One region of the Agrobacterium sp. 5Ca39 genome, then DNA from elsewhere that is predicted to be linked to it. Evidence: riboswitches for the same ligand, from Rfam matches in the RefSeq annotation. Region 1 holds a riboswitch; the other holds the start of a gene.
The links. A riboswitch is a leader RNA that binds a small molecule or an ion and turns the genes downstream of it on or off. The one in region 1 is predicted to bind thiamine pyrophosphate.
Positions count from the first base shown of each region.

Region 2: it holds a riboswitch for thiamine pyrophosphate, as region 1 does, so the genes downstream of both, ACZ47E_RS17095 (ABC transporter permease) here and thiC (phosphomethylpyrimidine synthase ThiC) in region 1, are expected to answer to the same signal.

Region 1 covers NZ_AP026436.1:2,195,046-2,200,334, reverse strand. The annotation lists gene ACZ47E_RS10940 (amino acid--[acyl-carrier-protein] ligase) at 1-272, opposite strand, end outside; gene ACZ47E_RS10935 (acyl-CoA dehydrogenase family protein) at 277-1,458, opposite strand; gene ACZ47E_RS10930 (acyl carrier protein) at 1,458-1,709, opposite strand; TPP riboswitch at 1,892-2,003, shown strand; gene thiC (phosphomethylpyrimidine synthase ThiC) at 2,098-3,921, shown strand; partial or broken gene thiO (glycine oxidase ThiO) at 3,923-4,925, shown strand; gene thiS (sulfur carrier protein ThiS) at 4,894-5,091, shown strand; gene ACZ47E_RS10910 (thiazole synthase) at 5,095-5,289, shown strand, end outside.
Region 2 covers NZ_AP026437.1:721,579-726,867, forward strand. The annotation lists gene thiD (bifunctional hydroxymethylpyrimidine kinase/phosphomethylpyrimidine kinase) at 1-451, opposite strand, end outside; gene thiE (thiamine phosphate synthase) at 448-1,110, opposite strand; gene ACZ47E_RS17085 (hydroxyethylthiazole kinase) at 1,097-1,837, opposite strand; gene ACZ47E_RS17090 (ABC transporter substrate-binding protein) at 1,834-2,784, opposite strand; gene ACZ47E_RS17095 (ABC transporter permease) at 2,781-3,566, opposite strand; TPP riboswitch at 3,695-3,797, opposite strand; gene ACZ47E_RS17100 (alpha-glucosidase) at 3,834-5,289, opposite strand, start outside.

The DNA.
Region 1 (5,289 bases):
TCCAGTTCGCAGCCGCAAAAGGAATGGACCGTGCCGGCGAGCTGCGGGAAGCTCTTCATGTAACCGCTTTTTTCGAAATAGGCGCGGTTGATGCCGGGCGGGAAACGGATCGCTTCGGCGCCATCGGCGCCACCGGTGCGGTCGATCAGCCGCTCGAAGGCGGCAATCACGTCCTCGAACTGGCCGCTGCGTCCATAAAGACCGTCCACACCCGTTTCAATCAGCAGGCCTTCTTCGAACAGTCGATCGAGGAACGATGTTTGCATGTCCATGGTCTTATCCCAAGAGGCTGGTGTCCTGCCTGTGAACCAGCAGGAGATTGGCGGAATTGCCGAGAATGCGGTCGTTGGAAATCATCAGGCGGGCGGAATGCGCGTCGCGCAGATGCCGGCCGAGGCTGTAGGGCGTGCCGTTCTTGTAGCCCATGATGCCGCAGACCAGCATGGCGTGGTCGATGATCTCGAGAATGGTTTCCGAAGAGCAGATTTTCACATTGTTCATGGCAACGGCAAAGGCCATCGACATCAATTTTTCCGGATCGCTCTTGGTGTCCTCGTAGGCCTTGATACCGGCTATGATGTTGGATTTCACCACCTGCAGCTTGGTGGAAACCTCGGCAAGGCGGATCGCGCCGGGAGGAGCCGTTCCGGGCGACTTGCGGGCCGCAGCTCTGACAAAAGATTGGGCGCGCAGCACCGCATCCGACGCGATACCATACCAGACGGCGCTCCACAGCAGATGCGAGCTTGCAAGCATGGATTGTGCAGCGATTTCTGCGAAAGGCTTTGGGAAAATCTGCGCCGCCGGCGCTTCGCCGCGGAACAGGAAGCCGTCCGAACAGGTGCCACGCATGCCGAGCGTATCCCAAACATGGGTCTTCTCAAGCGTATACTGGTTTTTCAGGAAGACGGTCATCACCTGATCGGCGGGCGCGGCATCCTTGTGGGCGCGCGACGTAATCAGGATCGCATCGGCGTTGCTGCCATAAGAAATAACCGTGGCGTCCTTCTCCAGCCGGCAGCTATCACCTTCGACTTCGATTGCGCAGATGGAGTTACGCAGATTTCCGCCGATGCCGCCTTCGGTGGTGGCGGAACCGAGCAGAAGCTGTTCGCCGGCGACGCGGCGCATGAAGTCGGCGTGCCATGCGCTCGCCTCTCCATGTTCCACAAGGCTCGACAGTTTGATGTGGTGCATGGCGAAAATCATCGCCGTTGCCGAACAGGCCTGCCCAAGCCGGGCGCAGATATCGGCGATTTCCTGAAGGGAGGCGCCTTCGCCGCCCAGCAGTGAAGGGACCTGTATGCCGAGCAGACGTTCCTGCCTCAATGCATCAACGGCTTCCTGCGGAAAGCGGCCGGTGACATCCACCTCGTCCGCATATTTGGCGGCAATTGCCGCGACACGGCCCGCGCGCGCGGACAGCGTTTCATCCTGCGGCGCGACGGTGACGTTCATCAGGCTGCCTCTTTACCATCGAGAATGAGTTTAACAGTGTCTTCAATGGCCTTGATGCTGGCGAAAGACTTGCGGTTCAGCAGATTGTCCGGGAATTCGATATCGAATGCTTCTTCGATGCCGAGCATCAATTGCACCGATGCAAAGGAAGAAAGGCCCGCCGCGTAAAGATCGGCTTCATCTGCAATCGTATCGACGGGGGTTGGAAGCTGGCCGAATTTTGCCAGTATTTCACGTATAGTCGCATTCATTCCGACGTATCTCCCATGAATTTCACATCAGGATGGTTTGTGCTTATGGTTACGTTGCAAACGATAATATTCGCCTAAACCGTTAGGTTAATTACAACTAACGGCAGCATGCGCCATTCCCGCACCTTTGCCAAGCATGGATCGCCGGTCTTGACAAAAGCCTGAGGGTGTTTTTTGCTGGGGCCATTCACCAGGGGTGTCCCGTCAAGGGGCTGAGATTCTGCTTTCATGCGCAGTGACCCGTTGAACCTGATCCAGTTCATACTGGCGTAGGGACGGTGCAAAGACCTGATGTCGGGCGGCGCATGGCGCCGCGTTTCGGCACACAGGTATTTTCCATCATTCCGGCTCGAACTGGGTCTCCACTGTTAAACTTTGGAGCCTCAAGATGAATATCGCTGCCAAGACTATACCGCTCGTCGTTACAACCGGCCCGCATGCCGCCTCCACGAAAATCCATAAGCCGGGCGTTTTGCATCCGCATATCCGCGTACCGATGCGCGAGATCGCAGTGCACCCGACGGCGGGCGAGCCGCCGGTCACGGTTTATGATTCCTCAGGTCCCTATACCGACCCCAACCATCCGGTCCTGATCGAAAAGGGTCTGCCGCGTCTGCGTCATGACTGGATCGTCGCGCGCGGTGATGTCGAGGCTTACGAGGGTCGGCACGTCAAGCCGGAGGATAACGGTTTTGCCACAGGCGAACGCCTGACGCCTGAATTTGGTGTACGTCATCAGCCGCTGAAAGCGACGGCGGGCAAGGCGGTGACGCAACTTGCCTATGCGCGGGCGGGCATTATCACGCCCGAAATGGAATTCATCGCCATTCGCGAAAATCTCGGGCGCGAGGCAGCGAAGGAGAAGCTCGCGCGTGACGGTGAGAGTTTCGGCGCGCATATTCCTGATTACGTCACGGCGGAATTTGTGCGTCAGGAAGTGGCGTCGGGCCGCGCCATTATTCCAGCCAATATCAACCATCCGGAACTTGAGCCGATGATCATCGGCCGCAATTTTCTCGTCAAGATCAATGCCAATATCGGCAATTCCGCCGTCACCTCCTCAATGGCGGAAGAGGTTGAGAAGATGGTCTGGGCCATCCGCTGGGGTGCGGATACGGTCATGGACCTTTCGACCGGCCGCAACATCCACAATATCCGCGAATGGATCATCCGTAATTCGCCGGTTCCGATCGGAACCGTGCCGCTTTATCAGGCGCTGGAGAAGGTGAACGGCATTGCCGAAGACCTCAATTGGGAAGTGTTCCGCGATACGCTGATCGAGCAGGCGGAGCAGGGTGTGGATTATTTCACCATCCATGCCGGCGTCAGGCTGCATTACATACCGCTCACCGTCAACCGCGTCACCGGCATCGTCTCACGCGGCGGCTCGATCATGGCCAAGTGGTGTCTTCATCACCACAAGGAAAGTTTCCTCTATGAGCATTTCGACGAGATTTGCGACATCTGCCGTGCTTACGATGTCTCCTTCTCGCTGGGCGATGGCCTGCGTCCCGGCTCGATCGCTGACGCCAATGATGCGGCGCAGTTTGCGGAGTTAGAAACGCTGGGTGAGTTGACGCAGATCGCTTGGGCAAAGGATTGCCAGGTGATGATCGAAGGCCCCGGCCACGTGCCGATGCACAAGATCAAGGAGAATATGGACAAGCAGTTGAAGACCTGCGGCGAAGCGCCCTTCTATACGCTTGGGCCGCTGACCACGGACATTGCGCCCGGTTACGACCACATCACGTCCGGCATTGGTGCTGCAATGATCGGCTGGTTCGGGACCGCCATGCTCTGCTACGTTACGCCGAAGGAACACCTCGGTCTGCCGGATCGTAATGACGTGAAGGTGGGTGTCATTACCTACAAGATCGCCGCTCACGCCGCCGATCTTGCCAAGGGTCATCCGGCCGCACAGGTGCGGGACGATGCGCTGTCGCGTGCAAGGTTCGAGTTCCGCTGGGAGGATCAGTTTAACCTGTCGCTCGATCCCGATACGGCTCGGTCCTTCCATGACGAGACGCTGCCGAAGGAGGCGCACAAGGTTGCGCATTTCTGCTCCATGTGCGGACCGAAATTCTGCTCGATGCGGATTTCCCACGATATCCGCGCCGAGGCGCAGAAGGAGGGGCTTGAGGCCATGGCCGCGCGCTTCAAGGAAGGCGGTGAGCTTTACATGCCGCTTCCGACGCCTGCGAATGCCGAATAAAATGCACGTCCTTGTCAAGGGAACGGGGGTCGCCGGTTTGACGGCGGCCTTCGAACTGGCGCGGAGGGGCGTTGTTGTCGAGGTGTCGGAGCGCAATGCCGAGCCTTCTCGTGGAGCGTCGTTTTATGCCGGCGGCATGCTGGCTCCCTGGTGTGAGCGCGAAAATGCGGAGGAAGCGGTCCTGACGCTTGGCAAGGTGGCGCTTGACTGGTGGGACGAGGCAACTCCCGGCCTTGTGGTTCGCAATGGCACGCTGGTCGTCGCGCCAGCACGCGACAAGGCAGAGCTCACGCGTTTCGCATCGCGGACCAGCGGTTATCGCTGGGTGGATGAGGGCGAGATCGCCGCTCTGGAGCCCGATCTTGCGGGTCGCTTCCGCTCCGGGCTCTATTTCCCGGGCGAGGGGCATCTCGATCCGCGTCTCGCGCTGAAATCGCTGCATGAGCGGCTTTCTATCATGGGTGTGCGGTTCCACATGGGCATCCCTGTCGATGAACGATTGTTCGACCGGGCGGTGGACTGCACCGGAGCTGCGGCAGTGGGAGAAATTTCCAACCTACGCGGCGTGCGTGGAGAGATGCTCTACCTCGCTACGTCGGAGCTATCCCTCTCCCGTCCCGTCCGGCTGTTGCATCCGCGCATTCCGCTTTACATCGTCCCGCGCGAGTCTGGCCGCTTCATGGTGGGCGCGACGATGATCGAGACGGAGGATGCCGGGGCCATTTCCGTCCGTTCGATGATGGAGTTCCTGAATGCCGCCTATGCCGTGCATCCGGCTTTTGCGGAAGCTCGGATCATCGAATCCGGCACGGGTGTGCGTCCTGCTTATCCCGACAATCTCCCCAAGGTCATGCAGGACTGCCGGACCATTTTCATCAACGGCGCGCACCGGCACGGCTTTCTGCTTTCTCCGACCATGGCGCGGCAGGCGGCTGACATCATTCGCCAAACTTTCTCAGAAGGAACAGGATCATGAAACTTCTTGTCAATGGCGACGAGCTTGATCTCGCCGCCGAGACGCTGGCCGGCCTGCTTGCCAGCCTCGAATACGAAGGCGATTGGCTGGCGACGGCGGTGAATGGCGAACTGGTGCATTCGGAAGAGCGCGCCGATTATCAACTGAAGGATTTTGACCGCGTCGAAATTCTCTCGCCGATGCAGGGAGGCTGAGCCATGCTGATGCTTTATGGCCGTGAGGTCTCGTCCCGTCTTCTCCTTGGTACGGCGCGGTACCCATCCCCCGCCGTGCTCGCGGATGCGGTCCGGGCCAGCAACACGGATATTCTGACGATTTCGCTGCGCCGGGAAATGGTGGGCGGCAGGAAAGGCGGGCAGTTTTTCGAACTGATCCGCGAACTGGATCGAAAC
Region 2 (5,289 bases), on a different replicon from region 1:
CCGCTATCGGCGTGCCGGTTAAAAGCGCCGCTTCCGGCAGGTTCGGCGTAACGACGGTCGCGATTGGCAGAAGCTCGCGCCGCAATGTCTCGATGGCGTCCTCTTGCAGCAAACGGTCGCCTGACGTCGCCACCATGACTGGATCCAGCACCACGGGCTGCGATTGCCGCCGGAGCCGTTCCGCTATGGCTGCAATGGTTTCGATACGGGAAACCATGCCGATCTTCACCGCATTGACGGTGAGATCGGAAAACACCGCATCCATCTGCGCGATGATGGTGGCCACCGAAATATCCTCGACCGCAGTTACGCCTCTGGTGTTCTGTGCGGTGATGGCGGTGATGACGCTGGCGCCATAGGCGCCAAGCGCGGAGAATGTCTTGAGGTCGGCCTGTATGCCCGCACCGCCGCCGCTGTCGGATCCGGCAATGGTCAACGCAATTGATGTCATGGCTGTCTCGCTTTCAGAGTGGCATCGATTGCGGAACGGAACTCCTTGGTCGCGCTGGCAATATCTGCCGCGCGGAAGATGGCGGAGATCACCGCGACTCCATCCGCACCGGCGGCAATGACAGAGGGGACGCGGGAGAGATCGATGCCGGCGATGGCGCCCACCGGCATGTCCGGCCGCCATTCCCTCAGCAGGCCGCGGAGTGTCGAAAATCCATCGATACCCACAGGCTTGTCCGGGTTGACCTTTGAAACTGTGTCGAACACGCCGCCGATGCAGGCGTAATCGGCGGGCATGGAGGCTGCCCGCTCGGCGTCGGCGCGGTTCTTGACCGTGAGGCCGATGATCGCCTTATCGCCAAGAATGCGCCGAGCGGTTCTGGCGTCCATATCGTCGGCGCCAAGATGCACTCCATCTGCGCCCGAGGCGAGCGCAACATCCACCCGGTCATTGATGACGAGCGGCACGCCGGTGCCGGCGATGGCCTCGTGGATGGCGCGGGCGTTTTCGATCATCTCCCGTGTCGAGCCGTGCTTGTCGCGATATTGCAGGATGGTCGCGCCATTAAGTGCAGCCGCCAGAGCAAGCTCAAAGAGAGGCGCGACATCGCCGAGGCTCCCATCCACAAGCGCGTTGAGGCGGTAATCAACCTTGTTCATTCTCGATCCTCGCATGATTGATGATATCCTCGCCGGTAATCGCCGAAAGCGCGTCCAGGAATGCCGGTTCGAACGTGCCGGGACCTCTGGCACAGGACGCGGCCAGTTCGGCGGAGACGCCGGTGACGGCAAGGGCGGACGCCGCCGCTGCCAAAGCATCCCGTTCCACGGCCATGAAAGCAGCGATGACGCCCCCCGAGAGGCAGCCCGTACCCGTTACCTTAGCCATCCAGGGATGGCCGTTTACGATCCTGACGCGTCGCGTCGCGTCGCTCAGGTGATCGACCGGCCCGGTTTCGATCCTGATTGCATCTGGCACCTCGCCGATCAGTCTCATTTCTGCACGGTTGCCACGCACGATCGCGGGAGAGAGAGTGATGAGCTCACGCGCGAAGGCCAGCCGGGATGGAGAATAGTCACAATGCACGGGGTCGACGATCCAGGGCTTGCCTGAGGCGTTGGCGATCTTCACTGCCAGCAGGATAACCTTGCGCCGTTCCGCATCCAGCGTGCCGAGATTGATGGTCAGCGCATCCGCCTTGGTAACGAAGCTTTCGATTTCCTCCAGCGACGTGGTCATGGAGGGAATGCCGCCGACACCGGTAATCCCGTCGGCGGTGAATTTTTGCACCACGGTATTCATAAGGCAATGTACGCGCGGACGCGCTTGCCTGACTTTTTCAAGGATTTCGGCGGCCTGCGTGGTCGTGGGGAAAGGGATTGTCATGGCTGCTGTAGCTCCACGGCGACTTCGTCCGCCGCCGGCGCCTGCTTGATGAGCTGCATTTCCTGCATGAAGGCGCCAAAACGCGCATAGCGGGCGCGGTCGAGTGCGGCAGGGCGCTTGGCAAAACGCGGCACTGTGTCGAAGAAAGCCTGCTTATTCAGTGCGTCATCGAGATTGGGATAGGCCTTGATGAAAAGCTGCCAGGATTCCTGCGGGTGATTGGTGATGAAAATAGCGGCCTGTTCCACGGCGGAGAGGAAACGCGGCAGGCGGCTGTCTGTTGCGAGATCGCGATGGGTGACGAAGATCAGCTCGTCATAGGCCGGAACACCATGTTCCTCGGGAAAGAAGGATCGGCCTTCGTGGCCCTCGAGCTTCATCTGCGTCAGTTCGAAATTGCGGAAACCGCCGAGCGTGGCGTCCACCTTGCCGGCGATGAGCGATGGCGACAGGGAGAAATTGACGTTGATGAGTTCCACATCGTCTTTCGTCAGACCGTCCTTTTCCAGCATGCGCTTCAACATGGCATCCTCGAAGCCGGATACGGAAAAACCGACTTTCCTGCCCTTCAGGTCCTTCAGGCTTTTGATCGGTCCGTCAGCCAGCACGGTGACGGTGTTTAGCGGCGTTTCGACCAGTGTGCCGAAACGGACGAGCGGCAGGCCGGCATCGTGGTCGAGATAGAGGTTGGGCTGGTAGTGCACGCCGATATCGGCCTGTTTTGCCGAAACGAGGCGCGGAACGGCGGAAGGATCTGCCGGAGGAACAAGTTCAACTTCGAGCCCCGCATCCGCAAAAAGGCCCCGCTCTTTCGCGATGACCATCGGCGCATGGTCGGGGTTCACGAACCATTCCAGCAATACCGTAAGCCTGTCGGCCGCCTGTGACTGAACGGGGGCAAATATGCTTGTCGCCGCGACGACGAAAGAAAGAAGAGTTCGCTTCATGATGCTGAAAGTCTCCGTAAATACCCGAAAGGAATGGTGTGTTCTGTTTCCCTGGCCCAGGGCGCCAGATGGGCGGTGGCGCGATCCACCGCCAGTCGCAGCAGCACCGCCATGATGGCGAGTATCGCCATGGCGGCGAACATCGTGTCGGTCTGCATGCGGGCGTTTGACTGGATCATCACGAATCCAAGCCCTGCCGATGCGCCAACCCATTCGCCAATGACAGCGCCCAGCGGTGCGAGGGGTGCGGCCACCCGCAGCCCGGAGATAAGCGAAGGCAGTGCCAGTGGCACGCGCAACCGGGTGAGAACCTGCCAGTGGCTTGCCTGCGTCAGCGAGGCGGCATCGAGAATGGCGCGATCCGTCCGGTTGAGGCCATCGGTGAAGGAGGAGGCGACGGGAAAGAAGATGATGATCGCTGTCATCACCGCTTTCGAGGCCATGCCGAAGCCGAACCAGAGGACGAGGATGGGCGCCAGCACGAAGACCGGAAAGGCCTGCAAAACCAGAACCATCGGCCAGACGAGGCGACCGAGACGGGGGATTGCCGCGATGGAGAAAGCCACGAGAATACCGACCAGGACGCCGGCCGTCAGTCCAACGGCCATTTCGAGAAATGTAACCATGGCCTGCCCCAACAGGAAACCGGGGTGGCGCAGGAAGGCCGCGGCGACATCGGCCGGCGCCGGCAGGATATAACGGGGTGGGGAGAACAGCCATGTGCCTGCCTGCCAGAGAACAAGCAGGAGACCGACACCGTTCAACGCATGGGCGGCACGCATGAGCCGAACCTCAGACGCAGACGCACCGGGTGCGACGGACAAAAACTTTCAGCATCATCATTCGGTCTCCACACGTGACAATCGCGGAGATCAGGACAAAGCGGAGAAGAGAAAGGGCAGCGCCTCAAAGGCGCGACAGTTTCCGTTCCTACGCCGGCATGATCCGGATCAGGTTCAAGGGTCCGGCTCAACGCCATCTCAGCACCGTCTGGTGCTCCCCTCGGAATGGGTCGGAAACTGTCGTTTTTTTAGCTGGCTGTCAACGGCTCAGATGGTGCGGAGCTGTTCAAACAGGGTGACGTTGCCACTATCGGCGCGGTAGAAAACCGCGGGCCGGCCGAGTGGTGCTTCCACGGTAACCTCGTTTCCACCGCGATGATGCACGCCGCTCCACAGATGTACCCACTGGCCATCGCCCGGAAGATAGAGAGTGCGTTGCGCTTCTCCCGCTTTCCAGACAGGGGCCACCAGCATGTCGGGGCCATAGAGATAGCTGTCCTGAATGGCGTAAGTCTGCCGGTCATTCTCGTAATGCAGGAAAAGCGGGCGTTGCACCGGAAGCCCCGTCCTGGCCGCTTCGGCGGAGAGCGATTTCAGATAGGGGGCAAGCGCGACATAGACTGTCGTCATGCGGGCGAAATGGGCGAGAACCGCTTCATCCTGATCGATCTGCAGATTGTCACGCGGGCGGTTGCCCTCATGGGTGCGCATGACAGGCGTGAAGGCGGCCATCTCCGTCCAGCGCATGATGAGTTCCGCGGTGCGGACATTGCCGAACAGGCTGGTGTAACCGCCGATGTCGGAATGGTGATAGGCATTGCCCATGAGGCCGGATGAAAGCGCGCCGCAAATGACGGTGACAAGCCCATCATGACGGGAGAAGTCGACCGACTGGTCACCGCCCCAGATGAGGGGGCAATGGGCCTGCACTCCGGTGAAGCCTGCGCGCATGAAGAACAGCGTTTCGCCGGTCTTGTCGCGGCTTTCGACGGCTTTTGCATTGACCTCGGCCCACAGGGTGGGCCATGCATTGTGCATCAGCTTAGCGTCGACACCGTTGAAGAGCGTTATATCGATCGGAAGATATTCGCCGAAATCAGCCATCCACCCGGAAAGGCCGAAATCCAGCATGTTCTTGCCGATGATTTCTTCGGCAAACCAGTCGGCGGCAGCCGGATTGGTGAAATCGACCACGCCGCAATCGAACTCGCCGAAATCCACCAGCGCCGTTTTCCCTTCCGCATCCGTTGCGAAATAACCGGCCTGTTCGGCCACCGGGAAAAGCGGGCCGTCAACGCAGAGATAGGGGTTCACGTACCCCAGAAAACGGATACCCTGATCGGCAAGCTCGGCGATCTTCTGGCGCAGATGCGGATAACGGGTTTCGTTCGCCTGCCAGTCCCAGAACAGGCGTGCGCCGAAGGATGTCTGGCGAAGCCCCACCCAGTCCTCACACCACAGGCCCGACACCTGCGTTCCTGCTGCGCGGATTTTCTCCAGCCGCGCAAACGAATTGACGCCATCCTTTAATCCAATGATCGCGCCATTATATATCCATTCCGGCATTTGCGGCTGCCGTCCAAACCGTAGGGACAGCGCGGAGACGATATCGGTGAAACTGTCGCCGGCCAAAAATTCGATCTTCTCCGGGATGGCCCAGATTTCGATCTCGTGGAAATCGCCATTGCGGAAATCGAAGACCGAATAGGCGCTCGTTTCCACA